Actinokineospora alba: one gene and its partner. The protein of the gene in region 2 binds, or shares a complex with, the protein of the main gene of each other region. Links are inferred from orthologs where the notes say so. Each region holds a gene or a part of one and is shown on either strand. Other genes may lie near its edges. The genes, in order: C8E96_RS11845 and C8E96_RS12395.

The links.
Region 1: the proteins of C8E96_RS12395 (region 2) and C8E96_RS11845 are in contact, whole or in part, in a cryo-EM structure (PDB 8Z21), measured with the Escherichia coli proteins. The link is inferred for Actinokineospora alba from one-to-one orthologs.

What each region holds. Positions count from the first base shown.
Region 1 is NZ_SNXU01000001.1:2,476,077-2,490,130, reverse strand. What follows is about bases 4,555-7,553. They hold C8E96_RS11845 (ABC transporter ATP-binding protein), read right to left. Parts: upstream 6,554-7,553; coding sequence 5,555-6,553; downstream 4,555-5,554. Other genes in these bases: C8E96_RS11840 (ABC transporter ATP-binding protein), read right to left, coding at 6,550-7,553; C8E96_RS11850 (S8 family peptidase), read right to left, coding at 4,555-5,555. In the rest of the region: C8E96_RS11870 (uracil-DNA glycosylase), read right to left, coding at 1-496; C8E96_RS11865 (S10 family peptidase), read left to right, coding at 541-2,007; C8E96_RS11860 (DUF5753 domain-containing protein), read right to left, coding at 2,010-2,675; C8E96_RS11855 (asparaginase), read right to left, coding at 2,747-3,724; more of C8E96_RS11850, read right to left, coding at 3,792-4,554; more of C8E96_RS11840, read right to left, coding at 7,554-7,581; C8E96_RS11835 (ABC transporter permease), read right to left, coding at 7,589-8,554; C8E96_RS11830 (ABC transporter permease), read right to left, coding at 8,547-9,476; C8E96_RS11825 (peptide ABC transporter substrate-binding protein), read right to left, coding at 9,548-11,161; C8E96_RS11820 (Ppx/GppA phosphatase family protein), read right to left, coding at 11,459-12,430; C8E96_RS11815 (lytic transglycosylase domain-containing protein), read right to left, coding at 12,900-14,054. UniProt on the Escherichia coli protein: Part of the ABC transporter complex OppABCDF involved in the uptake of oligopeptides and of the ABC transporter complex MppA-OppBCDF involved in the uptake of the cell wall murein tripeptide L-alanyl-gamma-D-glutamyl-meso-diaminopimelate.
Region 2 is NZ_SNXU01000001.1:2,596,229-2,610,280, reverse strand. The notes cover bases 6,241-9,237. They hold C8E96_RS12395 (ABC transporter permease), read right to left. Parts: upstream 8,201-9,237; coding sequence 7,280-8,200; downstream 6,241-7,279. Other genes in these bases: C8E96_RS12390 (ABC transporter permease), read right to left, coding at 8,193-9,191; C8E96_RS12400 (ABC transporter ATP-binding protein), read right to left, coding at 6,241-7,280. In the rest of the region: dapC (succinyldiaminopimelate transaminase), read right to left, coding at 1-1,009; fdxA (ferredoxin), read right to left, coding at 1,006-1,332; C8E96_RS12430 (TIGR03086 family metal-binding protein), read right to left, coding at 1,458-2,048; C8E96_RS12425 (GNAT family N-acetyltransferase), read left to right, coding at 2,115-2,840; C8E96_RS12420 (hypothetical protein), read right to left, coding at 2,914-3,762; C8E96_RS12415 (hypothetical protein), read right to left, coding at 3,755-4,165; mshB (N-acetyl-1-D-myo-inositol-2-amino-2-deoxy-alpha-D-glucopyranoside deacetylase), read right to left, coding at 4,162-5,034; C8E96_RS12405 (ABC transporter ATP-binding protein), read right to left, coding at 5,152-6,144; more of C8E96_RS12400, read right to left, coding at 6,141-6,240; C8E96_RS12385 (ABC transporter family substrate-binding protein), read right to left, coding at 9,340-11,130; C8E96_RS12380 (ABC transporter family substrate-binding protein), read right to left, coding at 11,379-13,055; translational GTPase TypA, read right to left, coding at 13,189-14,052. UniProt on the Escherichia coli protein: Part of the ABC transporter complex OppABCDF involved in the uptake of oligopeptides and of the ABC transporter complex MppA-OppBCDF involved in the uptake of the cell wall murein tripeptide L-alanyl-gamma-D-glutamyl-meso-diaminopimelate.

The DNA of each region.
Region 1 (14,054 bases), 120 kb from region 2 along the record:
TCAGGACCGGCAGCACCGCCTGCCAGCCGAACCCACCCAGCACCACCACCGCCCGCAGGGTCGGCCGCAACAGTCCCAGTTCCTGCTCCAGCCACGGCCGACAGTTGTCGCGCTCCTTCGGTGTCGGCTTGTTGGCGGGCGGTGCGCACTTCACCGGGGCCGTGATGCGGACCCCGAACAGCTCCAGCCCGTCGCCGAGGTGGGTGGACGTGGGTTGCGACGCCAGGCCGACCGCGTGCATGGCGGCGTACAGGAAGTCGCCGGAGCGGTCGCCGGTGAACATCCGGCCGGTCCGGTTCGCCCCGTGCGCGGCGGGGGCCAGGCCGACGATGGCGATCGATGCGTCCGGGGGGCCGAAGCCGGGAACCGGGCGGCCCCAGTACTCCTGGTCGCGGAAGGCGGCTCGTTTGACGTGGGCGACCTCCTCGCGCCAGGCGACCAGGCGCGGGCAGGCGCGGCAGCCGGTGACCGCGCGGTCGAGTTCCTCCATAGTCATCGGTTACCGCCAACTGGGTATCCGGTAAGCCGTAGGGTCGCCCCATGGCATCCCAGGACGCACCAGTCGACGGGCCGGACCCGGAGCCCGCCGACGATCTGGTCACGACGTCGCACACGCTGACAGTACGCAAGCGCGAGCTGGCCTACACGGCCACGACCGGCAGACTGGTGCTGCGCAAGGAGGTGATGACCGACGGGACCTTCGACGGCCACCTCCCCAAAGCCGAGGTCTTCGTGACCGCCTACACCCTCGACGGCGCCGACCCGGCCACCCGCCCGGTCACCTTCGCCTTCAACGGCGGCCCCGGCTCGTCGAGCATCTGGCTGCACTTGGGCGTGCTCGGCCCGCGGCGGGTCGTCGCCGGTGACGCCGGCGCGCTCGCCGCGCCGCCGTACGGGCTGGTCGACAACCCGGAAACCCTGCTGACGCACAGCGATCTGGTCTTCATCGACCCCGTGTCCACCGGCTACTCGCGGGCGATCAAGGGCGAGAAACCCGGCGACCACCACGGCTTCCAGGGCGACCTGGAGTCCGTCGGCGAGGTCATCCGGCTCTGGACGACCCGCAACGGCCGGTGGACGTCGCCGAAGTTCCTCGCGGGCGAGTCCTACGGCACCACCCGCGCGGGCGGTCTCGCGCACCACCTGCACACCCGCCACGGCATGTACCTCAACGGCCTGATCCTGATCTCGTCGGTGCTCGACTTCTCCACCCTGATCTTCGCCGAGGGCAACGACCTGCCCTACCCGCTGTACCTGCCGACCTACGCCGCCATCGCGCACCACCACGGCCTGCACGGCGACCGCCCGCTGGACGAAGTCCTCGCCGAGGCGGAGGCCTTCGCGTCCCGCGACTACCCGTGGGCACTCAGCCAAGGGGCCCGTCTGTCCACTGAGGACCGGTCGGCCATCGTGACGACGGTTGCCCGCCTGTCGGGCCTGTCCGAGGAGTACGTCGACCGCGTCGACCTACGCATCGAGCACACCCGCTTCTTCGCCGAACTCCTCCGCCACCGCAAGCAGACCGTCGGCAGGCTCGACGGCCGCTTCACCGGCTGGGACGGCGACTACGGCCGCGAGAAGCTCAGCGAGGACCCGTCGATGTCGGCGATCATGGGCGCCTACACCGCGGGCATCAACCACTACCTGCACGCGGAACTGGGCTACCACAAGGACTTGCCCTACGAGGTGCTGAGCCTGCCGGTCAACCGCGACTGGTCGTTCAAGGAATTCGAGAACGCCCACGTCACCGTCACCGACAAGCTCTCCGCGGTGATGCGGGCCAACCCGCACCTCAAACTCCACGTCGCCTCCGGCTACACCGACGGCGCCACACCGTATTTCGCGACCGACCACACGCTGGCGCACCTGGCGCTGCCCGAGGAACTGCGCGACAACATCGAAGTCGTGTACTACCCGGCGGGCCACATGATGTACATCCACGAACCGAGCAGGCTTCAACAGTCCAAGGACCTGGCCAAGTTCGTGAAGCGGGCGTCGAATCGGTAGCTTCAGCGGCCCGTCCGGCGCAGGAGGGCGCGGGCCGCGTCGGCCTTGAGCGCGGATCGCCAGAGGGCGGTGGTGATCCGTTCGTACAGGGCGACGTCGGCCGGGTCGGTGATGGTGACCTCGGTGTGGTTGATGTCCACGACGACCTGGTCGTCGAACATGCTGTAGCCGTGCTCGGTGATCGTCGGCAGTTCGGCGTTCAGCGGGATGATTCCCAGCCGGACCCGCCGCAGGCAGAGCAGGGCGGTCAAGCGGGCCGATTGCGCGCGCCGGATTTGCGGCGGGCACGGCGGATAGCGCAGGGCCGACTCGCCGACCAGGATCTCGACCGTCTTGGCCGGGTCGTAGAGCACGGCTTGGCGGCGGATCCGGTCGGTGAGGACGGACTCCGGATCGGCCCATCCGCCGTCGGTCAGACCCGCCAGGTGCCGGGAGTAGTCCGCGGAACGGGCGAGGACGGGGACGAGCGAGAAGTCCACCACCACGATCCGGGCGGCCGCCCGCTCCAGGTCGGCGTTGTGTCGCTGCCGTTCCGGTTCGGACTCGTCGGCCAGGCGCTCGCGGACCGCCGCGGAGCGGCCCGGTCGGACCGGGGTGGCGCAGAAGCGGTCACGCCAGGATCGGCGGGCCCGGGGCGACGGCGGGGTGGCCTCGTGCTTTCCGGTCATCACGCCACCTCATTCGGCCGCCCGATGATGCAGGTGATCCCATTTAGCTCGCTTGATCATGGGAGCGCAACTCAGACCTCAGCAAAGACGTCCCGGACGCCCGCCAGGCTCGCACCACGCGAGAGCAGGTGGTGCAGGAGGATCCGGGCCTTCAGCGGGTCGAGGAAACCGGCGGAAATCAGACCCCGGCCCAGCAGGTCGGACTCCGACCCGGGGAACGCGTAGGTCTCGGTGAGAACCGGCCCGGAGCCCGTGCGGGACGCCAGGACGACCGGAACCCGCGCGGCCACCTCACCGAGCCGGTCGACGACCCCGCTGGGCACGTGCCCCACGCCGAAAGCCGCGACGACCAGCCCGTCCACCCGGTCGGCGATGGCGTCGAGAACCGCGCCGTCGTCCCCGAGGGTCATGGTCACGAGGGCGACGGTCGGCCGCCTCGACGGACCCTCCACCTGGGACGGCCGCGAGCGGACCGGACGGTTGAGGATTCGGGCCTCCCCCTCGACCACGTAGCCGAGCGCGCCACCGTTGGGTGACTGGAAGGTGCCGCCGCTGGTCGAGTGGGTCTTGCGGACCCGGCAGGCGGCGTGGATCTCGTCGGCGAACACGACCAGCGCGCCGAGGTCGCGGGTCCGCGGACTGGCCGCCGCCCGGATCGCGGCGAAGAGGTTCGCGGGACCGTCCGCACCGGCCAGCGTCGGGTTGCGCATCGCGCCGGTGACGACGACCGGCTCGGCCCGGGTGTGCACGAGGTCGAGGAAGTACGCGGTCTCCTCGATCGTGTCGGTGCCCTGGGTGACCACGACCCCGTCCGCGCCGCCGTCGAGCCGCCGCTCGATCGCGGCGGCGAGCGCGTCCAGGTCGTCGAACGACAAGGACGCCCCGGGAACCCGTCGGAAGTCCTCGACCTCGACGTCGATCCCCGACTCCGCGAGCCCCGGCACCGCCGCGACGAGCTGCTCGACCGAGAGCGCGGGCACCACCCCGCCGCCGGAGTCCGCGGTCATGGCGATGGTGCCGCCAAGGCCGAACACGACCACTGTGGACACAGGTCCTCCTTGCGGGCAAATGAAAGTGGCCCCCTCCAACCCGGAGGGGGCCACTCACCTCAAACGGTTACTTCAGGAACTTCGCGCCCTTGGTGACGGCGGTGTAAGCGTCCACACCGCCATGGCCGTAGAAGTTGTTGTGCGCCGCGTCGCCCTCGCAGGTGGCGTTGAACTCGGCGGGCCTGCCGACCAGCGTGTAGTCCACCGTCCGCGGGGACGGGCACGCGATGTCGTGTGCCGTGCCCTCGAGGACGCGCTGGGTCTTGGCGGGGTCCAGGTTCACGCCGCCCGCGTTGTACTTGCCGTACTGCGCCACGATCAGCGCCGCCACACCGGAAGCGTGCGGCGAGGCCATCGAGGTGCCCTGCAGGAACTGGTAGTAGCCACAGGAACCGTCCGGCCTGCACGCCTTCTGCACACCGAGCGCCTCGCCGTCGGGGGTGACGTTGCCGTCCGCGTCGATCGCGCCCTCGGTGAGGGCGACGTTCTTCGGGTAGGCCGACAGGATCAGGTTCCCGTTGGTCCGGTACGTCGGAGTCCCGAGCCCGTCGCGGAAGTAGCCGCCCGGGGCCGAGACCGAGATGCGCTCGAAGCCGTAGTTCGAGTAGTCCGCCTTCGCCTGCGACGGACCGAACGAGCTGACGCCGACCGCGTGCGGGCCCTCGACCGGCAGCGAGAAGCAGTCCGCGTTGTCGATCACGCGGTCGTGCTCGTTGCCCGCCGGGTAGTTCGGGCTCGTCGCGTCGGGCAGCGGCTTGCCCAGGTCCTGGTGCTGGTTGCCCAGCGACACGATCTGGGTGACGCCCTTGCGGTAGGCGTACTTCATCGCACGCGTGATCGAGATGATCGCGATGCGCTGCTGCACCTGCTCTTCGGTGCTGTCCGCCGCGTTGCTCTTGCAGTTGTAGAGCCACGGGTCGACGAAGAACGACATGTTGACCACGTCGAGGCCCACGTCACCGGAGTACGTCATCGCGTCGATGACCGGCTGCAGGAAGAAGTAGCCGGAGTCCTGCCCACCGCGGATGTTCACAATGGACACACCAGGCGCGACACCGGAGATGCCGTGGCCGTCGGCCGCGGCGGCGATGGTGCCCGCCACGTGCGTGCCGTGGCCGCCGTTGTCGACATCGGCCGGGTCCACGCAGCCCGCGAACTCACACGGGCCGTCGACTTCCTGGCCGAGGTCGTCGACCGGGATGTCGCGGGTGAAGTTGCGCGACAGCTGACGGTCGAAGTTCGGCGCGATGTCCGGGTGGCTGCCGTCGACACCGGTGTCGAGGACACCGACCTTGACGCGCTTGTCACCGGCCTGGACCTCGCGGGCCAGGTCGGAGCGGACCGACCTGAGGCCCCACAGCTGGGAGTCGAGCGGGTCCATGCCCGCCGCGACGCCACCCTGCGTGCCCTTGCCGCCCGCCGCGCGGTTCTCCTTCTCGACGTCCTTGGCCTTGTCCTTGGGCGCCTTGGCGTCCGGGGACTGGCCGATGGACCTCGATCGGGCCACCGCGGCGACCGACTTCTCCACCGAGAGCCGCTGGGTGAAACCGTTCTCCGGCGCGGTCGCCGTCAGCAGACCGACGGTGCGGTTGCTGGCGACCACGGTGCCACCGGCCTTGCGCACGGCGGCCTCAAGGGCCTCCGTGGCGGTGCCGTCGGCGGCGAGGACGTTGAACTCGACCGACTTCCCGGACAGTTCCTGGCCCGCGGTCGCCGATGGTGTGGCGACCCAGGCGAGGGACACGACCAGCGGGGCCGCGAGCGCTGCTGCCAGCGTCTTGCGTCGCTTCACGCGTACTCCTGTTCGACTCTCTCCAGAATTCCCGGACATCAGGGCACAACCGACTTCTCTTCAGCGAAGTGACAGGCGCTGGGATGCGCCGCCACCCTGGTGATCAGCGCGGGCTCCTCTTCGGCGCAGATGTCCTGCGCCTTCCAGCAGCGCGTGCGGAAGCGGCAGCCCGACGGCGGGTCGACCGGGCTCGGGACGTCGCCTTCGAGCCGGATGATCTGGCGCTGTCCCCGGAGGTCGGGGTCCGGCACCGGCACCGCGGAGAGCAGTGCCTGGGTGTACGGGTGCGTCGGGTGTTCGTAGATCTCCTGCTCGGTGCCGATCTCGACGACCTTGCCCAGGTACATCACCGCGACCCGGTCCGACAGGTGGCGAACCACCGACAGGTCGTGCGCGATGAAGATGTAGGACAGGCCGAACTCGGACTGCAGGTCGCCCAGCAGGTTCATGACCTGCGCCTGGATCGAGACGTCCAATGCGGACACCGGCTCGTCGCAGACGATCACCTTGGGGCGCAGGGCAAGCGCGCGGGCGATGCCGATGCGCTGGCGCTGGCCGCCGGAGAACTGGTGCGGGTAGCGGTTGATGTGCTCGGGGTTGAGCCCGACCACGTCGAGCAGGTCGCGCACCTTCTTCGCCCGCGAACCCTTCGGCGCCACATCGGGGTGGATCTCGAACGGCTCGCCGACGATGTCGCCGACCGTCATGCGCGGGTTGAGCGAGGTGTACGGGTCCTGCAGCACGATCTGGATGTCGCGGCGCAGCTTGCGCAGCTCCGGACCCTTCATCGCGAACATGTCCCGGCCCTCGAAGTGCGCGGAGCCGCTGGTGGGCGGCTCCAGACGCATCAGCACCTGGGCGAGGGTCGACTTGCCGCAGCCGGACTCGCCGACGACGCCGAGGGTCTCACCGCGCCGCAGTTCGAAGGACACGCCGTCGACCGCGCGGACATGGCCGACGGTGCGCTTGAACAGCACGCCCACCTTGACCGGGAAGTGCTTGACGAGGTCGCGCACCTCAAGAATGTTGTCGGTCACTCGGAGATCAGCTCCTCAGCGAAGTGGCAGGCGCTCATCCGGCCGGGCATCAGGCGGTGCTGCGGCGGGACGTCGGTCTTGCAGACGTCCTGGGCCATCGTGCAGCGGGGGTGGAACGGGCAGCCCGTCGGGATCTTGAGCAGACTCGGCGGCAGACCCTTGATCGTCATCAGTTCCTGGCCCCGCTGGTCGAGCCGCGGCAGGGATTCGAGCAGGCCCTTGGTGTAAGGGTGTCCCGGCTTGCGGTACAGCGACAGCGCGTCGGACTGTTCCACGATCCGGCCCGCGTACATGACCGCGATCCGGTCCGCGACCTCGGCGACGACGCCGAGGTCATGGGTGATGAGGATCAGGCCCATGTTCCGCTCGACCTGGATCTCCTTGAGCAGATCCATGATCTGGGCCTGCACGGTGACATCCAGGGCGGTGGTGGGCTCGTCGGCGATCAGCATCTCCGGGTCGAGCGCGAGCGACATCGCGATCATCGCGCGCTGCCGCATGCCGCCGGAGAACTCGTGCGGGTACTGCCGCACGCGCCCCTTGGCGTTGGGGATCTTCACCAGGTCGAGCAGTTCGACGGCCCGCTTGCGCGCGTCCTTTCGGGACATTCCCCGACGGACCCGCAGCTGTTCCTCGATCTGGAAGCCGACGGTGAAAACCGGGTTGAGCGCGGAGAGGGCATCCTGGAAGATCATGGCGATGCCTGAGCCACGCACCTCCCGCCGTCGCCGGTCGCTCGCCGTGAGCAGTTCCTCGCCGTGGAACTTGATCGAGCCGCCCGCGATGACGCCGGGCGGCATGTCGATGATGCCCATGATCGTCTGCGCGGTGACGCTCTTGCCGGAACCGGATTCGCCGAGGACCGCGAGGGTTTCCCCGGCCTCGACGTGGTAGCTGACGCCGTTGAGCACCTTGGCGATGCCGTCACGGGTGTGGAACTCGACGAAGAGATCCTCCACCTGCAGCAGCGGCGCGGTCGGGTCCACCTCTTGGGCGTCCCATGTGGACTCTGTTGTGTTCGCGGACATTCCGCCCTTACCTCATCTTCGGGTCCAGCGCTTCGCGCACGGCGTCGCCGAGCATCACGAAGGCCAGTACGGTCGCGGTCAGGAATGCCGCCGGGAACAGCAGCAGGTGCGGCGCCACCCGGATGTAGTCGCGCGAGCCCGAGATCATGACGCCCCAGGACACGACCGGGTCACGCAGGCCGAGTCCGAGGAACGAAAGCGAGGCCTCCGCGCCGATGAACGCGCCGAGCGCGATGGTGGCGTACACGAGAACCGGGGCGACGGCGTTGGGCAGCATGTGGCGCAGGATGATCCGCGAAGAGTTCGCGCCCAGTGCCCTGGCCGCCTTGACGTAGTCCTGCTGCTTCGCGGTGATCGCCGCCGACCGCATGATGCGCATGCACACCGGCCACGACAGCAGCGAGATCGACACGATGACCAGGAACATGATCTCCGTGACGCTGGTCGAACCGGTTGCCCGGAAGCTCGACAGGATCACGATCGCGCCGAGGACGAACGGCAGGCCGAAGAACACGTCGGCGATGCGCGACATCAAGCCGTCGATCCAGCCGCCGTAGAACCCGGCGAGCAGGCCCAGCGTTCCGCCGATCAGGACCGTGAGGACCGTCGCGCAGATACCGACGATGAGCGACGCCCGGGTTCCGTAGATGGTCCGCGCGAAGATGTCGCGACCCTGCAGGTCGTAGCCGAACCACGCCTCAGCCGACGGGCCGTTGCGGCTTCGGCCGAGGTCGGCGAAGTTCGGGTCGACCGAGGTGAAGAGGAACGGGACAGCGGCCATCACCACGATGAACAGAATCAGGGCGCCGGAAATGATGAACAGCGGGCGCCTGCGCAGGTCGTGCCAGGCGTCCGAGGCGAGGCTGCGGGGCTTGGTGGTGCCCGCCGTCTCGACGTGTTCGGCGGCGGTGACGGAGTCCGATGCCGTGGTGGTCACCGCTGCTCCGGTCGCCGCGGTGCTCGGGTCAGTCATAGCGAATCCTTGGGTCGAGGACTGCGTAGAGCATGTCCACAATCAGATTGGACAGCAGGTAGACGATCACGAGCAGGGTCACAACCCCGGTGACGGTGATGCCTTCCTTTCTCAGGATTCCCAGGTAGACAAGGTTTCCGATGCCCTTGATGTTGAAGATGCCCTCGGTGATGATCGCGCCGCCCATGAGGGCGCCGAGGTCCGTGCCGAGGAAGGTGATCACGGAGATCGCGGAGTTGCGCAAAAGGTGCACACCTACGACCCGGCTCTGCGGCAGGCCCTTGGCCACTGCCGTCCGCACGTAGTCGGAGCGCCTGTTCTCCGCGATCGAAGTCCGCGTCAGCCTCGTCACGTATGCCATCGAAAGGCTGCCCAGCACGAAGCCTGGAACGAGAAGTTCCAGCCATGGCGCGGGCGACGCGGACACTGTCGTCTTGATCCAGCCGAGCTCGAAGCCGAGCACGATCTGCAGGACGAAGCCGGTGACGAACACGGGGAGGGAGATGAGGAACAGGGTCGAGACGAGCACCATGTTGTCCATGAACCCGCGGCCGCGCAGGCCGGTCAGGACACCGGCGGTGATTCCGATGATCGCCTCGATCGCCAGCGCGACGAGCGCGAGGCGGATGGTGTTCGGGTACGCCTCGGCGATGCGTGAGCCCACCGAGATGCCGTTGAACGTCTGACCGAAGTCACCCTGGATCAGGTTCAACATGTACTTGCCGTACTGCACCACGACCGGGTCGTTCAGGTTGAACATCGCGGTCATGTTGTTGATGTACGCGTCGGGGCAGGGCCGGTCGCCGCACTTGCCCGCGAACGGGTCGCCGGGCAGGCTCCAGACCAGCCAGTAGATAAGGAAGGTGGTCCCGAGGAATACCGGGATCAGTTGAAGTAGCCGTCGGAGGACGTAGCGTCCCATTTTCTCGTTCTCCTAACCTGACTTCGGGCCGGGGTGCGGGATCTCCGCACCCCGACCCGAAGTGACTCTGGCTACTTCTTGACCGTCACCGTGGTGAGGTCGAGTTCACGCAGCGAGCTCAGGCGGGCGTTGTCGATCTTCTCCGACCAGCCGTACTGCGCGACCTGGTTCCACAGCGGGATGGCCGGCATGTCCTCGGCCAGGATGCGCTCGGCTTCCTGGTAGAGCTTGTTGGCCTCTTCCACGGTCGGCGCGGCGTCGGCCTTGACGAGCAGGGCGTCCAGCTTCGGGTTCGAGTAGTCGCCGTCGTTGGACGACGCACCCGTGCGGTAGAGCTGGTTCATGAAGTTCTCGATCGACGGGTAGTCCGCGATCCAGCCCGCACGGTAGATGCCCTTGTACTGCTTGGCGTTGGCGATCTGCCGAGCCTCAGCGAACGTCGGGATCGGGGTGTAGGTGCACTCCAGGCCCAGGGCGTTCTTGATGCTGTTGCAGGTGGCGGTCATCCACTCGAGGTGGCCACCGTCGGCGTTGGTGGTGATGTCGATCTTGCCCGTGAAACCGGACTTGGCCAGGTATTCCTTGGCCTTGGTCGGGTTGAACGTGCACAGCTCGCCACACTGGCCCTTGACGTAACCGGGGACCGCCGGGTTGACCCAGCCGTCGGCCGAGATCTTGGTGCCGTCGAAGATCTTCTCGTTGATCTCGTCGCGGTTGATGGCCATCGAGATGGCCTTGCGCAGGTCGGCGTTGCCCCACTTCGGGTCGTACAGCGGGAAGGCCAGGACCTGGTTGCCCATGTACGGCGTCGAGCCGTTGCGGTTGGGCAGGTCGGTCTTGTACTTGCCACCGGCCAGGCCCGAAGGCGGAACGGTGTCAAGGAAGTCGAGCTCGCCGGACACGGTCGCGGTGTAGGCGGCCTCGGTGGTCTCGAAGATCTTGAAGACCAGGTCCTTGAACTTCGGCTTGCCCTCACCCTGGTACTCGTCGTACCGGGTCAGGGTGATGTCGGCGTTCGGGGTCCGCGAGACGAACTTGAACGGACCGTTGCCGACCGGCTTGGCCTCGAAGGCCTTCTGGTCGGAGAAGAACAGGTCCGGCAGCGGGTAGAACGGGTTGTAGCCCAGCTTCAGCGGGAACACCGAGAACGAGTCGCCGAGGGTGACCTCGAACGTCGTGTCGTCGATGACCTTCAGGCCGGACATGGTCTTCGACGCGGGCTCCGGAGCCGCGGCCGGGCCCTTGGCGCCGTCCGGGTCAAGGGTGTGGACATCCTTGTAGCCCTGGACCTGCTCGAAGAAGCTCGCGCCCTGCTGCCCGTTGGGGCTGTAGGCGGTGTAGTTCCAGGCGTCGACGTAGTTCTTCGCCTTGACGTCGGTGCCGTCGTGGAACTTCCAGCCCGGCTTCAGCTTGATCGTGAACACCTTGGAGTCGGTGGTCTTGATCTCCTGCGCGTGGGCGTTCTTCGACGCGCCGGTGACCGCGTCGTACTCGGTCAGACCGGTGAACAGCGCGCGGATGACCTTGCTGCCGCCGCTCTCGGTCGTGTTGCCAGGCACGAGGGGGTTCTCGGGCTCGGTGGCGAATGCGGACAGCTTGCCGTCCGGGTTGCTGTCGCCGCTTCCGGTGCCGCTGTCATTGTTGGCACCACCGCCGCAACTCGCTACCACAAGTGCAAGCGGCATCACCGACGCTGCTATCCAGCGTGGTTTACGCATGGGTCTCCTCCCAAGCTCGGGTTCGACGTGCTTTGGGCTGTCCGCCATCGGGCTCCGTCGTCACGAAGCGGTACCGCCCGCTCCGAAAGTGAGTGGAAGTTAACCCGAGGGGCGAATCGACCGGCGGTCGAGGGCGTCACAAACGAGTCACAATCGAACCATGTTCATCCATTTGGGGGATATCTCGATCCGGAAGTGACCGGTAGTCGAACACTTCCTTTGTCCAATCGCTGCCAGGTCATTGTTGAGACGCGGGTCACCTCGTCACTCAGGGTCAGGCGGTTCACTGATCGACAAGGCGATCCCGTCCAAGATGTCGTGTTCGCTGGCCAGCAATTCTGTGATACCCGTCTCAGAAAATAGCCGCTCAGCGATACTTTGCACGATCAAAGCGCCGCCCCCGATCACATCCACCCGACCGGGGTGCAGCACCGGCATCGCCGCCCGCTCTTCGTGACCCACGGTGAGCAATCGCCGCGCCGCGTCACGAATGCCGGCGGCGGTCAGGCGGGACAGGTGGATTTCGTCCGAGTCGTACGCCGGCAGATTTAGGACAAGCGCGGAGAGTGTCGTGACCGTCCCCGCGACGCCGACCCACGTCCGCGCCTGCGCCACCGGCACCGCGTCGAACGCCTCGGCGAGGACATCGTCGGCGACCTTGCGGGCCTTAGCGATCTGCTCCTCGCTGGGCGGGTCGTCGGGCAGGGCGCGCTCGGTGAGCCGCACGCAGCCGATGTCGACGGATTTGGCGGCCTGGATCGTGGCCTTCACCCCGTCCCAGGTCCCGACGACGAACTCGGTCGAGCCGCCGCCGATGTCGGTCACCAGGAAAGGCCCGTCATCGGGCGGGAGGTCGCCGACGGCGCCGATGAAGGACAGGCGGGCCTCCTCGTCCCCGGTGATCACCTCGGCCTCCACGCCGAGGACCTCGCGGGTCATGGCGAAGAAGTCGTCCCGGTTGCCCGCGTCGCGGGTGGCGGAGGTGGCGACCATGCGCACCCGCTCGGCCCCCTTGCGGCGCATGATCGCCACGTAGTCGGTCAGGGCGACCCTGGTGCGCCCGATGGCCTCGGGCGCCAGCATGCCGGTGGCGTCCACCCCCTGCCCCAACCGCACGATCCGCATTTCCCGGTGGACGTCGCGCAACCAGACGGACCCGTCATCGCGGTGCGTCAGATCGGCGACGAGCAGGCGGATGGAGTTCGTTCCACAGTCGATCGCGGCAACCCTCGTCATGCTCGGAAGCCTAGACATGCCAAGGCATCGAAGACCGCTTGTGTGGGCCGCGTTTCACCACATCGCGCACTCTGGACCCGGCCGCGCCACGCCGTACCTCGGCGGCCGGTTGGCCTATTGGGACAACGGCCCACCGCAGGCGGCCTGGCGGATTACCGCCGGCAGCGAGAGCCCGCTCGCCAAGGGCAACCTGCCGGCACCCACCTGGTTCAAGTGACGACCGCGCACGACCTGGGCATCCCCAGCCCCCGACGAGCGGCTGTCACCCAAGGCCCCATCGCGTGCCCGGAACCCAGCACCCCGCCGATTCCCCCAGCCCGCGATCAACTCTTCGAAAAACCGCGCCGGAGCACGGCAAAGCCCCCACCCACCCCGGGGGGACGTCCCTTGGCCAGTCTATCGGCTGGGGGTGACGGGACCCGGGTTTTGGGTGGGGGCTGTGGATAAGCCGTGCGGTTGTGGATAGAGGTCAGGGAGCGGGCGTGGTCGTGGGGATCGCCGAGCCCGCTTCGCCGCTCGGGGTGGTCGAGGGCGGCGGGGTGGTGGTGGTCGGCGTGGCGCACGGGTCCGTGGGCTCTTCCGCGGACGGGTTGGTCGTCGGGGCCGGGGTCGTCGGGGTCGCCGTGGGCTCGCACGACGGGGTGGTCGTGGACGGCGGCGTCGTCGTGGACGGCGGCGTGGTCGACGACGACGGCGGGATCGTCGTGGTCGGCTTGGTCGACGAGGACGAAGACGACGGAGGCGCGGACGTGGTGGTCGGCTGCGAGGTCGCGGGCGCCGTGGAGCCAGGCGCCGTGGACGACGGCGGCGGGGTGATCACGCCTGCCGCGGGCGGGTTCGGGCCCGGCGCGGGCGCGCCGAGGTGCTCGATCTCGTCGACCGGGGTCGTCGGGACCGGGGTGACGCCCTTGGCGTACGCGTCGGCCCAGTGCATGACGGTGCGCACGTAGCTGTCGGAGTGGTTGTAGCGCCAGATCGCGGCGGCCCGGTTGCGCGGGTCGGCCATGTTCATGCCGCCGGAGCACAGGTACTTGGCCGAGCCGACGGTCGCGTCGTAGATGTTGTTCGGGTTGGTCTCGCCGTCGCCGTTGCCGTCGGAGGCGTAGCCCTTCCAGGTCGACGGGATGAACTGCATCGGGCCGACCGCGCGGTCCCAGCGGCTGTCGCCGTCGTAGCGGCCGCCGTCGGTGTCGCTGATCGCGGCGAAGCCGCCGCCGTTGAGGACCGGGCCGAGGATCGGGGACGCGGTGTTGCCGTGCGCGTCGACCCGGCCGCCGCGGGCGTGGTTGGACTCGATGCGGCCGATGCTGGCCAGCAGAGACCACTCCATGTTGCAGCCCGGAGTCGTGGTGTTGATCGTCTGCGTCGCGCGCATGTACGCGTCGAGCATGGTGCCCGGGATACCGAGCGGCCCGCTCGGAAGCGGGCCGTGGCCGAACGCGAGGACACCGGGGTCCCCAGCGGCTGCGAGCACCTGCGAGCCGAGCTCGCCGTTCTCCGGGCGCGAGCCGTCGGCGCTGACCTCCGACGGGTCGGTGAGACCGACCAGGCCGCCACCCGCACTGCTGGCGAGCGCCACCTCGGTGGTGTCCTCGCCCGTGACATACACCGGTTCACCGGCCGC
Region 2 (14,052 bases):
CGTAGAACGTGCCGGGGGCAACGAGAATCCCGCGTTCGGCAAGCCAGGACACGGTGTCCCAGGCGGACTCCCCGCGGGTGGACCACAGGTAGAGACCGGCTTCCGAGTGCGACACCGTGAAGCCCGCGGCCTCAAGAGCGGGCAGTAGAACCGCCCGCCTGCGGCCGAAGCGCGCCTTCTGTTCCGCCACATGCGTGTCGTCCGACAACGCCGCCACCATCGCGTGCTGGACCGGCAGCGGAACGATCATCCCCGCGTGCTTGCGTGTCTCCAGCAACCCGGCCACCAGAGCCGGATCACCGGTCACGAACCCGGCCCGATATCCGGCCAGGCTCGACGACTTCGACAGCGAGTGCACCGCCAGCAACCCGGTCACATCACCGCCGCACACGTCGGGATGCAGCACCGACACCGGATCGGTGGTCCACCCCAAAGCCAGGTAGCACTCGTCCGAGACCACGATCGTCCCGCGCTCACGCGCCCAGTCGACCACCTTGCGCAGGTGCTCCACCGGAAGCACGCGCCCAGTCGGATTGGACGGCGAGTTCAGCCAGATCAGCGCGGGCGCGGCGGGCCCGAGGGCGACCAGACCGTCCGACCGGACGAGCTCGGCCCCCGCGAGCAGGGCCCCGACCTCGTAGGTCGGGTAGGCCAATTCCGGGATGACGACCGTGCGGCCCCGGGCACCGAGCAGCGTCGGCAGCCACGCGACCAGCTCCTTCGAGCCGATGGTGGGCAGCACGGCGGCCGGGTCGAGCCCCGTGACCGCGTGCCTGCGGGCCATGGCGGCCACTGCTGCGTCTCGCAGGGCCGCGATGCCGTGGGTGGTCGGGTAGCCGGGGACCTCGGCGACCGAGCTCAGCGCCGCCTGGACCAGCGGGGCGACCGGGTCGACCGGGGTGCCGACGGACAGGTCGACCACGCCGTCCGGGTGCGCGCGAGCGCGGGCGGCGTGGTCGGCCAGGGAATCCCAGGGGAAGTCCGGCAGCTCCGGAAAGGCTGGGTTCACTCGTGCGAGGCCTGCGGGGGCAGCGCCTTGATCCAGTCCGGGTCAGCGCTGACCTTGCCGGTCTTCGACGCGCCGCCGGGCGAGCCCAGGTCGTCGAAGAAGTCGACGTTCGCCTTGGTGTAGGCCGACCACTGGTCCGGGACGTCGTCCTCGTAGTAGATGGCCTCGACGGGGCAGACCGGTTCGCACGCGCCGCAGTCCACGCACTCGTCGGGGTGGATGTAAAGCATCCGGTCGCCCTCGTAGATGCAGTCGACGGGGCATTCCTCGATACATGCCTTGTCGAAGACGTCGACGCAGGGTTCGGCGATCACGTAGGTCACTGCGGTCTCCTGCTCCTTCATGGTGTTCGGCACGCACCGGGAACTGCGTGCCGACCGTCAGTATCTCTCGCCGGGCGCGTGCGCACGTACCCGGTGCCATCTTGCTCACACTGCAGGATCGTGGATCACGATTTCGGGGCCGACCAGGCCGGATCCCGACCGCTGAGTCCCAGCACGCGGTCGAACAGGGGGGCGTCGTCGGCCACCTTCACCGCGGGGCCGAAGGCGGTGCCGCGGTTGTCGTCGGTGAACTGCGTCACGAAACCGAGCAGGATTTCGGCCGTCTCGTCGTCGACGGGGTAGGCCTGTCCGGTGGCGGCGGCGAGGTCCCAGCCGTGCAGGGTGATCTCGCTGAGCGCGACGATGCCCCCGACCTCCCCGGGAAGATCGATGTCGCCCGCCCGGGTCTGGCCCTCCCACGCCTCGGGCCTGCGCCAGGACGCGGCGAGGGCGTCGAGCTGTTCGGGCAGCCGCTCCCGCCAACCCGGCTCGAGGACCGGTGGCGCCGAACCCGGGTCGGTGTCGGTGAGCGGCCCGAACTCCTTGTCCGCCGCGGCCCGGAAGGCGCTGGTCAGGCCGTCGAGGTGGCCGAGGACCTCGCGGACGCGGTACTTGGTGCACGGCGATGGCCGGTCGAGCGCCGAGTCGTCGACGTGCGGCAGCAGGGCCGCGACGCGGTCGGCGGAGGGCTTCAGATCGATCAGTCCCGAACTCATGCGCACAGTCTGCCGCGTTCACCACATTTCGCGCTGAACATGAGCATTCTCGACGAGACTGCACGGATGGACGCGCGTTCCCTGGAGGCGCTGTGCGCCGACGCCTGGCCGCCGCTGGTCGAGAAGCCGCTGGGTGACTGGCGGCTGCGCGCCTGCGGCGGGTACACCGGCCGGGCGAACAGCGCGCTCGCCGTGGGCGACCCCGGAATCCCTGTGGCACAAGCACTTCACACGGTGGCAGGCTTCGCCGAGGAGCAGCAGATCCGGCCGTGCGTGCAGGTGATCGTCGGCTCGGACACCGAGGCGGCGGTGGCCGCGGCGGGCTGGTCGGTCAACCTCGCCCACCCCAAGGGCGCCGAGTCGTCGGTGTTGACCAGCACGCGGGCGGTGCCCGGCCCGGCGACCGAGGTCGCGGACACCCCGCCGGACGGGTGGTTGGAACTCGTCGTCGGCGGCGAGCCCACGCCCGCGCAGCGGCACGTGCTGACCTCCGGGCCGCGGGTCGGCTTCGCCTCGGTCCACCGCGACGGCAGGCTCGTCGGCGCGGCCAGGGGCTGCGTCGTGCGTGACTACCTGCATGTGTCCGTCGTGGAGGTGGCACCGGAGTACCGCAGGCAGGGCCTCGGCAGCACCCTACTGGCATCCCTCGACAAGTGGGCGGACACCGGCCACCGGGTCCTCCAGGTGGCCGTCCACAACGAGCCCGCCCTGGCCCTCTACGCGACCCTCGGCTACACCGAGTCCCACCGCTACCGCTACTGGATCCCCCGAGTCGCCCCCACCGGCAAGTGAGTCGCCCCGTCCGGCGACTGAGTTCGACATTCGCGAGGCGCCAACGTCGAACTCACTTGCCGGAGCGGGCGACTCAGTTGCCTGGAGGGGCGACTCGCGGGTTGGGGGGTTGGGTGGCCAGCCATTTGCGGGCCTTCTTCGCGGCGCGCTTGAGGGCTGAGCGTTCGCCGAAGTAGTCGGCGGCCATGCCGACGACGGGCAGCAGGCCGATGGCCTTGTGGTAGAAGCGGCCCTGCGGTCGTTTGTCCAGCTCATCGCCCAGGGCGAACAGGGTGCGGCCGAAGCGCCAGAGGGTGCGGCCCGCGGCTTTGACGGTGATCTTGCCGTGCTTCTCCGAACTTTCCCGGAGTTCTTCGGTCAGCTCGGCGGCCGCCGCGTCCTCTTGTTCGTCGGTCAGGTCATCGCCGTGGCCCGCGGCCAGCTGTGGGTCGATGTCGCGGTCGAAGAGGATCTTGGCGATCAGCCTGACCCGGTCGGCTTGGGAGTCGAAGCCGTGTTCCGAGGCGATCGCGGACAGGAGCAGGCCCTGGCCCGCTGTCGCGAGCGCGTCCTGGATGGGGAGGCGGTCGGCCAGGGCGCCGCCGAGGCCGGGGATCGAGGCCAGCAGCACGGTGAACCGGCCGACCCGGTTGACCCACCAGCTGTCGCGGTCGTCCACCGACATCGCGTCCCAGGCGTCGGTGCCGGGGACCTTCACGCTTTCCAGGCCGTCGAGCAGCTTCTCCAGCCGGTTCCGGTCGACCTTCTCGAGCTGCTTGCCGTCCTCGATGTCGCCGGAGCTCAGTTCGCCCGACTTCGGCAGCACCCGGCGGACCAGGCCCAGGGGGTCGGACTCGCGCAGCGCGTCGAGCATCGGGGTCGTCGCCCGGACGAACGGGCGCAGGACGTTGACGACCTGCTTGTCGGTGATGACCTCACCCACGGTTGTTCCCCTTCGACCGCTCGAGCGTCGCCTTCGCCAGCACGTCGCCGATCTTCACCGCCGCCGGGAAGGCCCCGGCCGCGAGCAGCAGGAGGGTACGCCAGTCGGCCAGCACGATCCGGTCGCCACCCGGGGCGACGAGCAGAAACGCCAGAAGAGTCCCCAACCAGGCGAACAGCGGGCCCGCCGCGACCGCTGTCCGCAGGGAGAACCGGGACGCGGCGACGACCAGCCACGGCATGGTGAACGCGGCCAGCAGCACGGTCACTGGGAACGGGATCGACGCCAGGTTCGGCAGCACCCGCCCGTCGAGCCGCAGCGGCAGGAAGAACAGCTCGACGACCGCGAGCACCACGCTGAGCAGCAGCAGGCCGCCGTAGCGCAGGCGATCGCCGAGGGTCACCGGTCGGCGCCCACGTGCTCGACCGGCGCGAGACCGCCGAACAGGTCGCTGTCGGCGTCGCCGGTCGCGTCGTCGGCGAGGACGTAGAACTCCTCGTCGACGACCGGCTGGGCGAGCCCGTTGGACAGCGCGTAGCTGTGGGTGCCGTCGGTCCCCTGCCACACGCAGATCTGCGTGGCGTGCGCCTGCAGGGCGCGCAGCTTCGCGGGGAGGTGGTCGGCAATGTTGACCCGGGTGGTGATCTCCGAGTCGTCCACGACGGGCAGCTCACCCGCCGCGGGCAGCTTGAACGGCAGGTCGGAGACGGTGGCGAGGTCGGCGAGCCCGGCCTCCGTGGCCTGCTTGGACGCCACGGTGTAGTACATCCGCAGCACGTCGGGGGCGCCCTTCGCGGCGGCGACGGTGATCTCGTGGGCGCGGATGTGGTCGGGGTGGCCGTAGCCGCCGTCCGGACCGTAGGTGATCACGACCTGGGGCCGGACGTCGGCGAGGATCGCGGCCAGCGCGTCGGTCTGCTCGGCGATGTCGCCTCCGGCGAAGGCCCGCGGGTGGTTGTTCGCCTCGGTGCCGCCCATGCCCGAGTCGCGCCAGCGGCCCATGCCGCCGAGGTAGCGGTGGTCGGAGACACCGAGAGCGGCGCACGCGGTCCGCAGCTCGCCGACCCGGTATCCGCCGAGCTGGTCGGCGGCGTCGGCGGCGAGCTGGCCCAGCGAGCCGGGGATGATCTCGCCCTCTTCCCCGAGGGTGCAGGTGACCAGGGTGACCTGCACGCCCGCGGCGGCGTAGCGGGCGATCGTCCCGCCCGTGCACAGGCTCTCGTCGTCGGGGTGGGCGTGGACGAGCAGCAGTCGTGGTGGGGCTGTCAACATCGGATTCAGCCTATGCGCAAGTAGGGCGACGAGAGTGCGGGCTTTGTACGCCACGCACCGACGTCGAATGGCCGACGCGGGAGTCACAACTTGGAGTCCCCCGACCGTCGAACCCTACTACGCCAGGCTCCCGCGCTCCTCGGCGAAGTGGCAAGCGGAGAACGTGGCGCCGTGCCGGACCAGCCGGGGCTCGTCGACGGCGCAGATGTCCTGGGCCTTCCAGCACCGGGTGCGGAAGCGGCAGCCCGACGGCGGGTCGGCCGGGTTCGGCACATCGCCCGCGAGGACGATCCGCTTGCGCCGCCGCTCGCGCTTCGGGTCCGGCACCGGCACCGCGGAGAGCAGGGCCTGGGTGTACGGGTGGGTGGCCCGGTTGTAGATCGCCTCCCGGTCGCCGATCTCGACGATCTTGCCCAGGTACATCACCGCCACCCGGTGCGAGATGTGCCGGATGACCGACAGGTCGTGGGCGACGAACAGGTACGCGAGCCCGAGCTTGCGCTGCAGTTCCTCCAGCAGGTTCACCACGCCCGCCTGCACGGAGACGTCGAGCGCGGACACCGGTTCGTCGAGCACGACCAGCTTCGGGTCGAGCGCGAGCGCGCGGGCGATGCCGATGCGCTGGCGCTGGCCGCCGGAGAACTCGTGCGGGTACCGGTTGCGGTGCTCGGGGTTGAGCCCGACCAGCTCCAGCAGCTCGTCGACGCGGCGCTGGGTGCCCTTGGCGCTGTCGGTCCCGTGCACACGAAGGGGTTCGGCGACGATGTCGTTGACCTGCCAGCGCGGGTCGAGCGAGGCGTACGGGTCCTGGAAGACGATCTGCATGTCGCGGCGCAGGGCGCGCAGCGGCCCGGGTCGCATAGTGGTCAGCTCGTGGCCGTCGAAGACCACGGAACCGGACGTCGGCCGGTGCAGCTGCAGGATGGCCCGGCCGGTGGTGGACTTGCCGCAGCCGGACTCGCCGACCAGGCCGAGCGTCTCGCCGCGGCGCACCGCGAAGGTCACCCCGGCGACGGCCTGCACCTGCCCGACCGTGCGCGGGATGATGCCGCCGCCGCGCACGGGGAACGACTTGACCAGGTCACGGACCTGCAGCAGGGGCGTGGTCATCGGTTCGGCCTCTCGCCGCTGCGCAGCCTGCGCTCGACGACCGCGAGGTCCTCGGCGACGGGCAGGTCGTGGTCGGCCGCGGTCAGCGCGGCCGGGTTCTCCAGCACGCCGATCTCGTCGTGCGCGAAGAGGTCCTGCGGCCTGCGCAGGGTGGCCAGGTGCTGCCAGCGGTGGCAGCGGGTGAAGTGGTCCCGCCCGTCGGCAGGCGTCAGCGCGGGTTCGTCGGTGTGGCAGGCGTCGATCACCAGCGGGCAGCGCGGGGAGAACGCGCAGCCGGTCGGCAGGTTGATCAGCGACGGCGGCGTCCCCTTGATCGGGGTCAGCCGCCTGCCCAGCACCGCCGGGTTGGGCAGCGACCCGAGTAGGCCGACGGTGTAGGGCATCCGCGGGTACTCGAACAGGCCGTCGACGGGCGCCGACTCGACGACGGTGCCGCCGTACATGACCTGGACCCGGTCGACCATGCCCGCCACGACCCCCAGGTCGTGGGTGATCATCACAATGGCCGCGGCCGTCTCGTCGCGGATGCGCAGCAGCGTCTCCAGGATCTGCGCCTGCACGGTGACGTCGAGCGCGGTGGTCGGCTCGTCGGCGATGATCACGTCCGGGTCGTTGATGATCGCCATCGCGATGACCACGCGCTGGCGCATGCCGCCGGAGAACTCGTGCGGGTACTGCGTGGCGCGGCGGGCGGGCTGCGGGATGCCGACCAGCGCCAGCGCCTCGACCGCCTTGGCCCACGCGGCTTTGCGCGAGACGGTGTGGTGCGCGCGGTAGGCCTCGGCGAGCTGCCAGCCGATGGTGAACACCGGGTTCAGCGAGGTCATCGGGTCCTGGAAGATCATCCCCACGCCGTTGTTGCGCACGCTCCGCAGCTGCTTGTCCGACAGCCCGACCAGTTCGCGGTCGCGGTAGCGGATGGACCCGGTCACCTTGGCGTTGCGTGGAAGCAGGCCCATGACCGCCATCGACGAGACCGACTTGCCGGAGCCGGACTCGCCGACGATGCCGAGGACCTCGCGCGGGCGCAGCGAGTACGACACCGACCGGACCGCGCGGACGTCGCCGTCCTCGGTCGGGAAGGTGACGGAGAGGTCGTCGACGGCGAGCACCGGGTCGGCGAGCACGGGGGCCATCAGGCACGCACCTTCGTCTGCCTGGGGTCGAACGCGTCGCGCAGCCCGTCGCCGATGAAGTTCACCGCGAGCGAGAGCAGCACGATGACGACGAACGGGCCCCAGAACAGCCAGGGCCGCAGGGTGATCTGCGAGTAGTTCTCGCTGATGATCAGCCCGAGGGAGGTGTCCGGGGACTGGACCCCTAGGCCGATGAACGAAAGGGCCGTTTCCGAGAGCACCGCGGTGGCGACGGCCAGGGTGGCGTTGACCGTGATGCTGCCGACCATGTTGGGCACGAGGTGCCGGAAGATGATCCACCGGGTTCCCGCGCCCGCCGCCCGCGCGGCCTCGACGAACTCCCGCTGGGCCAGCGACATCGTCTCGCCGCGGGTGATCCGCGCGACCTGCATCCAGCCGAACGCGGCGAGGATGACCGCGACCATGTACCAGCTGCCGTCGAGCGCGCGGACCAGGATCGCCGCGACCGCGATCTGCGGGATGATCAGCATGAGGTCGGTGAACCGGCTGATCGCGCCGTCGACGAACCCGCGCAGGTAGCCGGCGAGCGCGCCGAGGACGACCCCGACGACCGTCGAGCCGACCGCGACGACGACCGCGATCTGCACCGAGAGCCGGGTGCCGCGGATGAGCTGGGCGAGCATGTCGTTGCCCGCCTGGATGGTGCCCAGCGGGTGCGCCGGGCTCGGCGGGAGGTAGCCGGGGCTGCGGGTGTCGTCCACGGCGACGGTCCAGAACAGGGGGCCGAGAAAGCCGAACGCGACGACCAACAGGAACACCGCCAGGCTGGCCACGGCCAGCCGGTGCCGGAAGAACCTGCGCAGGATCACCGTGCGCCGCTTGCGCGCCTTGGTGGCGTCGAACTCGCTGGGCCCGTGCGTGACTGCCGGGAGGACCGGGAGGGGCAGGTCGCTAGGCAAGGCGGATCCTCGGGTCGAGGATGCCGTACAGGATGTCGGCAGCCAGGTTGAACAGCACGACGAGCGTGGCCGTGACCATCAGCCAGCCCATCAGCATGTACGGGTCGAACGAGCGGATCGACTGCACCAGCAGGTGCCCCATGCCCCGCCAGCCGAACACCGTCTCGGTGACGATAGCGCCGGACAGCAGCGCCGCGGAGTTCAGCGAGAACAGGGTCGCCACCGGGATCATCGCGTTGCGGAACGCGTGCCGGAAGATCACCCGGCTCTGCGAGATCCCCTTGGCCCGCGCGGTGCGCACGTAGTCCGAGTGCAGGGTCTCCAGCATCGACGCCCGCTGGAACCGGCTGTACGCGGCGAAGCTGATCAGCGTGAGGGTCAGGGTCGGCAGCAGGTAGGTGCCGGTGTAGGAGAAGACCTGCTCGCCGAAGTCGCCCTGGAACCCGCCGGTGGCCGGGCTGACCGTGCTCAGCCACCGGTCCAGGCCCATGCTCTCGAGCACGTTGTTGAACTGGATGCCGTAGTTCTTGAGGATCACCGCGACACAGATGACCGGCATGGAGAACACCAGGAACGCGCTCGACGTGGCCAGGTAGTCCAGGAACGAGTACTGCTTCACGGCGGCGAGCACACCGACCGTCACGCCCAGCACGATGGCCAGGATCTCGGCGCCGACGACGAGTCGCACGGTGATCCACAGCGCCCGCATGGTCGAGTCGAACACGTCGACCTTGGCCTGGCCGAGCGCGATGCTCTGCCCCCAGTCGCCGCCGAGGAAGTCGACGAGCCAGTTCCAGTAGCGCACGATGATCGGCTGGTCGAGGCCCATGCTCGATTCCAGGGCCTTGACCTGGGCCTCGGTGACGCCGGGCCTGCCCCGCAGCTCGGCCGCCGGGTTGCCCGCCGCGGCGACCATGAAGAACGCCAGCATGCTGCCGACCAGCAGGATCGGCGCGGAGATCAGCAGCCGTCGAACGGTATAGCGCAACACGGGTACTCCTTGGTGGCGCCCGGGCGGCGGGGGGTGGCCGCTCGACCCCGGAGCCTGGCGTCGTGCGCCGTCCGGGTGCCCGGGCGGAGAGGCCGGACCGCGGTTCGGCCCCTCCGGTGGTGCGAGCCGCGTCGGGCGGCTGATCGGCTTACGAGGTCTTGATCCACTCGTTGGCGTTCCACAGAGCGCCGTTGTACGACTGGAAGTAGACCTTGTCGATTCCCTTCCACGCCCACATGTTCGGCAGCTGGTAGAGCGGCAGAGAGTAGTTGTCCTCCGCCATCAGCTTGTCGGCCTCGGCGTAGGCGCGGCGGGCGGCGTCCTCGTCGAGTTCGCTGCTCGCCCTGATGTAGGCGGCGTCGACCTTCGGGTTGGCGTAGCCGGACCAGTTCTGGCCGCCGCCGGTGGAGTAGATCGACTTCTGCACCGACTTGAACGGGGCCGCGGACCAGGCGAACAGGGCGATGTCGTAGTCGCCCTGGCTGACCCGGGTGTCGAGGAAGTTCGGGTCGGTGTTGTCGATGATCTCCAGGCCCGCCGGCTTGCACTGGGACATGATCAGCTGCACGGTCTGCTTGCGTCGCGGGATGTCGGTGTGGCTGATCTTGAGCGACACCTTCTCGCCGCCCTTGGTGGCGAATCCGTCGGCGCCGAAGGTGTATCCGGCCGCCTCGAGCGTCGCCTTCGCCGCGGCGGCGTCGCCCTGGTAGGCGGCGTAGTTGTCGGTGTAGCCGTCCTCGCCCTGGAAGAACGCGAGGCTGCCCAGCGGCTTGGCGGTCTCCAGGACCGGCCGGATGAGCTTCTGGGTGAGCTCCTCGCGGTTGACGCACTGCATGAACGCCTTGCGCACGGCCTGGTCGCTGAGCCACTTGTTCTTGAAGTTGAGGTCGAGGTGCTCGAAGCCGAGGCCGTTGGCCGCGCCGAACCGCACGCCTTGGGAGCGCAGGCCGCGCAGCCGCTCGGCGGCGTTCGCGTCGGGCTGGGCCATCGAGTTGACGTCGACCTCGCCGTTCTCCAGCGCCTGGGCCTGGGCGACCTGGTCGGAGATGCCGCGCAGCACCAGCTTGGCCGGTCCCCCGGGCATGCCCTGCCAACGCTCGTTGCGCTCCAGGGTGACGGAGTTGTTCTGCTCGAAGGCGGTGATCTTGTACGGCCCCGAGGACGGCATGAGTGCCGCGTCGTAGCCGTTCCACTTCGTCTTCCAGAACTCGGCGACCTTGTTGAGCGTGGCCTTGTCGCTGGTCAGGGACACCTTGGTGATGTCGGCGACGCCGGTGCCCTGTTCCAGGATGTGCGCCGGGAGCAGGTCGGTCGACATGCCGAAGAGGCTCTTGTAGTCGGGGTAGGTGTCCTCGAAGGTGGCGACCACCTCGAGCGGGGTCGGGCACTGCAGCTTCCCGATCAGCTCATAGCCACTGGTGCCCGCGGCGGTGAAGATGTCCTTGCCCTGGGAGTTCTTGATCTTGCCGGTCTGGCTGAGCCAGGCCAGGTGGAAGTCGTCGCAGTCCCACGGCTCGCCGTCGGACCAGGTCACGCCTTCTTTGATCTTCCACGACACGACCTGGGGCGTCTTACTGATGACGTCGACGGATTCCATCACGTCCTTGTTCAAAAGGACCTTGTTGTTGCCGTCGAGCAGGTGGGCGCCGGAGAGCACCTTGGTGAGCGCGAAGGTGTTGTAGGAGTTGTTGGCGTCCGCCGTGACGTTGTTGTACGCGGTGAACGGGTTGTCGGTCGAGACGATGTAGCTCGCGTCCGTCACCGGCACTTCGGGAGAGGTGTAGTTGGCACCCGACTCGCCCTTGGCGATGGCCATGGCCGCGATGTCGCCGGTCGGTCCGGTGCCGCCACCGTCCTCGGCGCCAGGCCCGGCGCAGCCACTCAGGACGAGCGACGTCCCGAGCACCGCGGCCGCCGCCGACAGAGTGGACCTCTTCACTGGCACTTGCCCTCCTACCCCGATGCCGTCCCCGCGCCGGTCTGACGCGGGCACAGCCTTCTACTCGCCGCCGACGGTGTCTTCGGCGGCGCACTCCCGGCGACGGTAGGAACGAGAAAGGCATCGGTCACCGGTGGACGGGCGATCGTGACCAAAGGGTGACAACCAGCCGGTAGCACGGTAGGTGACCGTTATCATCACTCACTGAGAGCGGGAATGCGGTGACCCGCAGTGGGATCCACCTCCGCCTACTTGGCCGCGCGCCGCCAGGTGGCCGCCCCGGCGAAGGGGCCTGCCAGCGGCGGACCCGCGGTGACGCCGGTCATATCTGTTCGGACGATGAGATCGTCGGCCTCTTGGTACAGCGGCAAAGTCAGGGCTCGGTTCCACAGCACGGGTTCGAGGGCCGCGAGCGCGCTGGCGAGCGGCACCTCGCCGGTCACGGCCGAGTCGATGGTGGCCTGGATGGTCGGGTCGCAGAAGCCGACCGGGTTCGCCGCGATCGGCCCGGGGGCGTCGTCCGACGTCGACGCGCAGCCGAAGCGGGTCGCGAGCGCGGTCGCCGGGTCCTGGCTGACCGGCAGCGGGGCGATGAGCAGGTCGACCGGGTCCTTGGCGGTCGCCGCGGCCGGGAGCGTGGTGAACAGCTCCGCGCCCGGCGGGGAGACCACCTTGACGGTGATACCGGCGGCGGTGAGCTGCTTGCGCAGCTCCGCGGCCATCGCGGCGTAGGCCGGACGGTCCGCGGGCACGGCGATGACCAGGTTGAGCACCGCGTTCGTCGACGTCCAGGTGCCCGCCGTCTTGAGGTACCCGGCCTCGGTGAGCAGGCGCTCGGCGAGTGCGGGGTCCGGTCCGGTGTTGGGCCCGGTCGCGGCATAGCCCGCGGCGCCGGGCGCGAGGACCTGGGCGTTGGCCGTGAGCGCGGACTGCGGGCCGCCGCCAGTGCCCGCTTTGACCAGCGCGCCACGGTCGATGATGGCGGCGATCGCGGAGCGGACCCGCACGTCGGCCATGGCGGGGCTGACCGGGCGCAGCAGCACCGTGGCCACCGACGGCCGCGGGACCGTCTTGTGGGTCACGCTCGCGCCCAGCCCGGCCACCTGCGTGACGCCCTGGGCGCCCAGGGCCGTGAGGGCCAGCTGGTTGTGCGCGGTGCGCAGAGCGCCCGTGATGCCGTTGAGGTCGCCGCGGCGCAGCACGATCCGGTCGAGCGCGGCGGGCGGGTCCCAATAGCGGTCGTTGCGCTCCAGGATGACCTCGCCGCGCACCCGGTCGAGCAGGCGCAGCGAGAACGGGCCGCCGGTGACCGGGTAGTTGTCGGCCAGCACGTTCGCCCAGCCACCCGGGCTGTCCTTGACCAGGTGGGCGGGCAGCAGCGAGGAGAACAGCGAGCGCCAGCCCGGGTAGGGCTTGGCGAAGGTCACCTCGACGACCCGGCCCGCCTCGCGGGCGGAGATGTTGGAGATCAGCCGGTAGCCCATGCCGTCGATGACCCCGGGCTCGTCCCGCAGCCGCTCCCAGAGGTAGACGAAGTCCTCGGCGGCGATGGGCGCCGCGTCAGACCACGACGCCTCGGGCCGCAGCCGGTACGTGACGGTGTACGGCTCGGTGTTGGTGACCTGCGCGGACAGCATGAGCGTCTGGTCGAGCTGGGGCGTGCCGTCCGGGCCGGTGCGGAACACCGACGGCAGCATGGCCTGCGCCAGCGCGGTGGTGACCATGGACTGGTCGGACAGCTTGTGCGGGTTCAGCCCGCCCGCGACGCTGTCCACCCCGACCACGGCCTCGCCGGGGTTGACCGGGCGCGTGGGGGCCGTCTGGGCCACCTCGGTGGTCACCAGGGGCGGCGGCGGGGCGTTCGTGCAGGACGTCAGGCACACGACGGCCGTCGACGCGGCCAGCACCCACCTGCTCTTGCGCACCCCTGCTCCTCCCACAGTGAGCTGGTCGGCCATGGTGCCATGGTCGCCTATCAGTCACCGGTTCGGCCCAGCCAACCGGAAGACGCACAAGCGGCGCCGGGAGTTCCCGACGCCGCCTGTGTGAGATCGGCTACTACTTCGCGTCGCGGGCCTTCTCGCGCGAGCGCGTCCGGCCGCGGGTGGTGGCGTCGAGGATGGTCTTGCGGACCCGGACGAACTCCGGGGTGACCTCGACGCACTCGTCGTTGGCGCAGAACTCCAGCGCCTCTTCCAGGCTCAGCTTGCGCGGCCGGGCCAGCGTCTCCATGACGTCGGCGGAGGAGGAGCGCATGTTGGTGAGCTTCTTCTCCTTGGTGACGTTGACGTCGAGGTCCTCGGCGCGCGGGTTCTCGCCCACGACCATGCCCTCGTAGACGTCGGCGCCCGGCTCGACGAAGAACGTGCCGCGGTCGGCGAGCTGGAGCATCGCGTACGCGGTGACCGGGCCCTGGCGGTCGGCGACCAACGAGCCCGAGTGGCGGCTGCGGATCTCACCGGCCCACGGGGCGTAGCCCTCGAAGATGGCGTTGGCGATGCCCGTGCCGCGGGTCTCGGTCAGGAAGTCGGTGCGGAAGCCGATGAGGCCACGCGACGGGACGACGTACTCGACCTTGATGCGGCCGCTGCCGTGCCCGCCCATGTGCTCCAGGCGGCCCTTGCGGTTGGCCAGGAGCTGGGTGATGGCGCCCAGGTACTCCTCGGGGGCGTCGACCGTCAGGCGCTCGAACGGCTCGCAGAGCTTGCCGTCGATCTGGCGGGTGACGACCTCGGGCTTGCCGACGGTCAGCTCGAAGCCCTCGCGGCGCATCTGCTCGACCAGGATGGCCAGGGCCAGCTCGCCACGGCCCTGCACCTCCCAGGTGTCCGGGCGCTCGGTGTTGAGCACGCGCACGGACACGTTGCCGACCAGTTCGCTGTCGAGGCGGGCCTTGAGCACGCGGGCGGTGAGCTTGCTGCC